DNA from 2 places in the Salinibacillus aidingensis genome. Region 2 is predicted to be linked to the other one. Evidence: riboswitches for the same ligand, from Rfam matches in the RefSeq annotation. Region 2 holds a riboswitch; the other holds the start of a gene.
What was found. A riboswitch is a leader RNA that binds a small molecule or an ion and turns the genes downstream of it on or off. The one in region 2 is predicted to bind thiamine pyrophosphate.

Region 1: it holds a riboswitch for thiamine pyrophosphate, as region 2 does, so the genes downstream of both, thiM (hydroxyethylthiazole kinase) here and thiT (energy-coupled thiamine transporter ThiT) in region 2, are expected to answer to the same signal.

Annotation. Positions count from the first base shown of each region.
Region 1 covers NZ_AP043759.1:1,156,376-1,159,804, forward strand. Annotated here, with positions in the region: gene ACZ5OK_RS06315 (hypothetical protein) at 1-500, shown strand, start outside; gene ACZ5OK_RS06320 (C45 family peptidase) at 700-1,746, shown strand; TPP riboswitch at 1,805-1,916, shown strand; gene thiM (hydroxyethylthiazole kinase) at 2,008-2,823, shown strand; gene thiD (bifunctional hydroxymethylpyrimidine kinase/phosphomethylpyrimidine kinase) at 2,810-3,429, shown strand, end outside.
Region 2 covers NZ_AP043759.1:172,128-175,556, reverse strand. Annotated here, with positions in the region: gene ilvE (branched-chain-amino-acid transaminase) at 1-469, opposite strand, end outside; gene thiT (energy-coupled thiamine transporter ThiT) at 952-1,536, opposite strand; TPP riboswitch at 1,665-1,769, opposite strand; gene ACZ5OK_RS01045 (serine hydrolase domain-containing protein) at 1,986-3,287, opposite strand.

The sequences.
Region 1 (3,429 bases), 980 kb from region 2:
ATGAGCACCATTTTTTGGATCGTTTTGAGCGAAATGAAAAAATGAATGATCGGCTGCAGGAACAGCTTCAGGAACAGAAATCGAGCCAGCAGGTGATGAGACGAGAACACAGAAAAAAATATCAGGAAATGGATCATTCCTTACAGCACCTTAAACAGCATGAGAAAAGGATGTGGGGGGAAATGGAGCTCGTCAATCAACAGATCCAGGATATTAATACAGAGGTGCAGGACTATCAAAATCAAACAGATCATCGGCTCCAATCCTATGATGAAAGGCTTCAGGAAATTGATGATTTGTATAAGGACGAACATCCCTATGTTCAATTATTAAAATCACTGCCCCCGAATTATCCAGTTCGCCGTCTGTTCGTAAATGGGACTATTATACCTGTATCTCATTTTGTTCGTTATGATCCAATTAAAAGAATGGCGTATTTTAATAATGATAACCAGGTTAAAACGATAGATTCAGAGAACATTGAAGGGATTATATTTTAAACCATCAGAGAATCCAAGACATAGCGTATTTGCATATATTCTGAAAAGGCTGTGAGGTTGCAGCCTGTTTTTTGTTCTTCTGTTTTTGACAGGTTTAGACGTATATTCCTTTATTTACATCAGGCAAAATCTTTTTCTTATAAGCTTAGATTAAGTAAACTACTAGAGTAATTAAAGTTTATTAGATGAGGGATAAATGTTGAAACAAGTATATACAGACATATTTCAATATAGAGGAAGTCATTATGATTTTGGCTATCAGCAAGGGGAATGGTTAAAGCATTCTCCAATTTTATCGAAAAGAGAAAAGCAGCTCGGGTCTAAAAAAGAGCGTCATTTTAAGATTGACCAGGATCAGGTGATTTCGGCAATCAAAACTTTTATTCCGGGAGTTTTGGAAGAAATTTATGGTCTTGCTGATGCTCTGGAAATGAACATGGAGGAGGCTCTCCGTGAATTTGGTGGCTATTATTTAGAATATGGAAAGAGCGGTTGTTCAATTTTTACCGGGAAGGATTATCTGATCCGTAATTACGACAGTCATCCGGTTTCCTATGAAGGAAGGTATATGCTGTATCAGCCGACAGATGGTGGCTATGCGACACTTGGTCCTGCGATGCAAATTACCGGACGTATGGATGGTATGAATGAAAAAGGACTGGTGATGGGCTATAATTTTGTTCATCGAAAAAAGGGTGAGGATGGCTTTATTTGCAATATGATTGGTCGAATCATTTTAGAAACCTGTGCGAATGTGGAGGAGGGGATTCAAGTTTTAAAGGAGCTCCCACATCGCCACTCGTTTAATTATGTATTGCTGGATTCTACAGGGAAACGTGTTGTGGTTGAGGCCTCTCCCAGAAGCGTATCCTATCGGAAATCAAATATAAGCACCAATCATTTTGAATTAATAACGGAGGAAAATCGGTACCGCACCGATGAGTCCCGGGAAAGAAAAATGAACATCCTTTCAAAGGGAGAAGAGCTGGAAGATGGTTATCAGGCCTTCAGAATGATGAATGATTCAGATCAAGGAGTTTTTTCCTCCAAATATGATGCATGGGCAGGTACGCTTCACACAGCTGCTTATTTTCCCGAAGACATGAAGGCAGCCTTTGCCATAGGGGCGGATCGTTACCCTGTGATTTTTGATTTCTCTAAATGGTTAAAGGGAGAAAGAGTAAATGTGAAAAAAGTTAAAGGTCAACTGGAGCCGGATATACCCTTTCTAAATATGCATGAGTAAGTCATTATTGATTGATTTCCCGCAAAGAACGTTTTACAATGAAACTATATAATCAAATACATTCTACTAGGGGAGCCTGTGTGGCAGGCTGAGAAAAAAGCGTGAAGACTTTTTGACCCTCAGGACCTGATCTGGATCATGCCAGCGTAGGGAAGTAGCTTCTTTATAAGTATACTGACAGACAAACCAGGTCCATAGTGGCCTGTTTTTTTTATGGATAAAAATTACGCGTGGCTCCCTGAATATTAAGGAGGAAAAGGAATGTTTGAAAAGCTTACAAGTTTAAGAGAGAAACAGCCTTTAGTCCATAATATTACAAATGTTGTGGTGACCAATTTTACGGCTAATGGTCTGTATGCTCTGGGGGCTTCTCCAGTTATGGCTTATGCAAAAGAGGAAGTCGCAGAAATGGCCCGGATATCCGGATCCGTGGTATTAAATATTGGAACCTTAACGAAAGATCAGGTCGATGCCATGCTGATTGCAGGTAAATCCGCAAACGATCATGGAGTACCAGTTGTGCTGGATCCTGTTGGTGCGGGTGCAACAACATATCGTACCCAAACAGCAAAAAGAATATTAGAAGAGATTGATGTCACCCTTGTTCGTGGGAATGCTGGTGAAATTTCCAATATAGCAGGCGAACAGATAAGGATGAAAGGTGTAGATGGAGGAGATACCGAAGCCAACACGATTGAATTAGCACAGAAGGCAGCCCAATTATTTGAATGTACAGTGGTGATTACAGGGGAAACAGATGTAATTTCAGATGGGAAGGGAACCTGTACCGTTTTAAATGGTGACCCGCTGCTTACTCAAGTGACCGGAACAGGGTGCTTATTATCATCTGTTCTTGGTGCATTCCTTGCTGTTGACGGGGATATTGTCGGAACTGCTACTGCCGGTGTTTCTTTTTATGGAATTGCGGCAGAGAAAGCAGCTGAAAAATGTGCCTGGAATGAACCTGGACGCTTTCAAATGGAATTCTTAAATGAACTGGCTAAACTTACAGAGAGTGATGAATCCTTAGCAAAAATACAACATCTGACAGAGGAGGGACACCATGAACGTATCTAAAGCCTTAACCATTGCGGGTTCTGATAGTGGAGGGGGAGCAGGTATACAGGCTGATTTGAAAACATTCCAGGAACTAGGTGTATATGGAATGTCTGCATTAACAGCAGTAACTGCTCAAAATACGTTAGGAGTACAGGGGGTATATCCGGTTTCCATTGAAGGAATCAACGATCAAATCGATGCCATTGGTCAGGATCTTGGAACGAATGCTGTAAAAACAGGCATGCTTCATTCAAGCGAAGTGATTGAAGCGGTGAGTGAAAAAATTATGGAGTATCAATTCCCGAATCTTGTTGTTGATCCAGTGATGGTAGCCAAAGGCGGTGCAAAGCTGTTACAGGATGAAGCCGTGGAAACATTGGTCAATAGGCTGATTCCTTTAGCCGCTGTTGTTACGCCAAATTTGCCGGAAGCTGAAATCATTACCAACCGTAAAATTCAATCGTTGGATGACAAAAAGGAAGCAGCCCGACAAATCATTGAATCAGGGGCCGTATCGGTTGTGATGAAGGGTGGTCATGAAGAGACTGCTGAAGTTACCGATTTATTTTATGATGGGGAAACCTTTTTGGAGCTTACATCCCCAAGAATCAATACCCGGCATAC
Region 2 (3,429 bases):
AATAATTTAAAGACTTAATCTGTGGACTAAGCACATCAGGACGATTTCTTCTCGTCGCCACGGATGCCAGTTTTAAGCCTCGTTCATATAATTCTTCCGGATAAAGAGCGAGTGCTTCTGCGATCACAACAATACGCGGTTCCTCACATAAATCAGGGTCAAGTCCCAGATTGCCTTTTCCGCGTGAGACCACAACTCGTATATAGGCATTTTCCAAGTTGTTTTTGCGAACCGTGTCCACAATAATCTGCTTAAATTCCTCCTTTGCATAAGGGATATCAAGCATGATTGAATGAGCTGATTCATAAAGACGATGAACGTGTGCATCAAGCTTAAACACATTTCCGCTGTAGACACGAATACCTTCAAATACCCCATCTCCATACAAAAAACCATGATCATAAACGGAAATGACGGCATCCTCTTTCCTCACATATTCGCCATTTAAATAAATCCACTGATCACCCATATACGTCACTCCTCTCTTTTCATATTTTATTGAACTGCATAAAAGCGTTAACGCGTTAAAGTATAAAATTTCAAAAATAACCCTTTTTTCAAATTCCTTCTTTTTGAAGTTTTAAAGGGCATTTATACTTAGCTTGCTATGGGTTTCATCATGTAGTTTTTTTAATATTGTCGATAATCATAACGCCATTTCATTTGGAGGTCAACCGGTAAAACAAAAAAATTCTGATAATTTTTATAAGTCAAATTTTTAGAAAACGCTTCCAATATTGATGCTGTTGTACTCCTTCCACCATTAGGTTTTTGCGCATTTTTTTGCCTCCTAATAGTCAGATGAAATATGCCCATATTTTAGAAAACACGGAAGGGATCTTTTGATAGGTACACTAAACATAAAAAATGACCATCCGTGGATGGTCATTTTTACATCGTCTGCTAATAAGCGCAAACAGAACCGGTCATCTAAAATAAATCACTTTTTAATTAAGCTTTTGCTATGGCAAAATACCTTTTAGGTAACGCAGGTATTAATAGAATTAATAGAATAATACAGAACAAAACAGAAATACTCATATAGGCACCATTATAGAGCAGTGAATAAATGACAACCGGCTGATCTCCTGCAAAGGAAGCAAAGAAGACAATCCCTGCCACAAAATGACATAAGAAACGGAGAAATCCTCCTATAATCGTGCCCATGATTACGAACGAAATCCACTTAACAGAATTCCCGCTGGTTATCCCTTGTTTCACCTGTTTTGCAAAAACCCCCGCAAAACCTACGAACGTAAACGCAAGGAAGTAGTCGATAAAACCTTGAACAGGATGATAAATCGAGGCACCTAATAATAGCTGTAATCCTCCAAACAGGAAGCCTGACAGAAGTCCCCCCTTGATACCCCATCTGAAAGCCATGATTAATACCGGAAGCATTCCAATCGATACGGATCCGCCCTGTGGCCAGAAACGTCCTGTTAAAAATTTGGACAGTTCATCAAATAATAATGCTAAAGCCGTGAAAATGGCGATTTCCACTACAAACAACACCTTTGACTGATTTGCCGCCATTTCATTATTCCTCCCCAATCAGATAATGAAAGTGAAGGTCGCCACGTCATACATGGATTTTTGCTCATAAAAAAAGCAAAGTATGGCGCAAGGACGCGCGATACTTTGCTTTGCCGTTCAAAACAAATTGTCCTTAACACCACAATCCCTACGCAAGTACTAACTTGACAGGTTCAAAGGGTCAAGAACGAAAACGCTCAATCTCAGCCGAACAGGCTCCCCTTTGTGGCAAACTCATTCACTTTGATTCTAATATACTACGTACGTTTCTGAAATACAACTAAAAAATCATAAAGTGAAACTTCCATCAGTGGTTTTTTTCCATTCCCCACTGATGGTTCGTTGAACTTATCAGGAATTTACTGGCCGATTATCCCCACTTAGTCTTGTTGGGGTACACTCAAGTCTTGAAGTGGGGGTATTACGGCCAGTTAATGCGTGATAAATTACTATTCTTTCAATAACATTCGCATTCCGAAAAATGCTGCCCAGCACCTATGATTTTTTATATAAAAATGAACGGGGATGTTGGAACCTTTTATAACGAGTGTTTGCTCATCAGATGGATATACAGAGTGGTCTTCACCATTTATATGAATCATCGGCTGATGGTTAACGATTTTAACAACCAGCAAATGACCTTCATCTGAAGAATAGGTACCCATCAGACTTTGCCATTGTGCTTCGGAAAGGGTGCTTTCAGGAAATTCCCCGTCCTTTTCCCCAATGGGTAATCCTAAAGCCGTATTCACCGCTTCTAACCAGATGTCCCCTGCTGGCAGATCAGATACATTAGATAATACCACAACCACCAATTCTTCCTCGGGTACAAAGCCAAAATGTGAGGATACTCCAGGCTGGCTTCCCCCATGCTCGACAAGCGTAAACCCATGGTAATCAGATGTTACATTAAGAGCATAACCATAATATTTGTTTTGACTGACCTTCGCATAAGGCTGATACATCTTTTTCACAGCCATCGGGGATAGCAGCTCCTCATCTCCAATTTTCCCATGATTAAGGAAAAAGTCACCATATTCCAATAAATCAAGGACCGTTGAACGTACACCCCCGCCAACTTCATAAATACCCAATGAAGGCCATTCTTCCTTCTGATGCTTCCGTTCCTCTTTATTATAGGAATAAGGTGTAGAGACCTGATTCATTTTATGGATTTCTTCAATACTAAGCGTCGTTCTGTTCATTTCCAACGGTCTCAGAATTTCCTCAGTAATAAATCGCCGAAAAAGCTTCCCTGAAGTCTTTTCAATAATCTCGCCCAGCAATAAAAACATGTCATTTGAATAACTGAAATATTCACCAGGATCACCTAAAATCGAATGATCCCCTCTCATTAAAAAGTTTTTTTCATCTTTAAAGCGATTTCTGTTCTCATCCCTTTTGACCGGCGCCAGTCCGGATGTGTGGCTTAATAGATGATGAATTTTTATCTGTCTCATATCCGATATTCCCTTTAGCTTGAAACCGGGGACATATTTTACAACCGGGTCATCAACGGACAGTAAGCCCTGTTCCTCCAGCATCATAATTGCCAGAGCTGTAAAGGATTTACTGATAGAGGCTGTTCCAAATAATGAGTTGCTGGTTACAGGTGATCGGGATTGTAAATCAAGCACACCAAACCCCTTCTGATAAATGACAACACCCCTTTTCAGTACGCCCACCGCTGTTCCCACGTGATGTTCTTTCTCCATACGCTCTATTAATCTTTTCTCGAATAACGACCACATGAACGTTAGCCCCCAACCTTGTTTTTGGAATCGTGTTTTGTTTCTCCATGACGTGGAAATAACAAATAATAGATTAGCTATTATTTGTATTGTATTAAAAATAATATACCAGTAAAATAGATATGGTATAATGTAATTACTT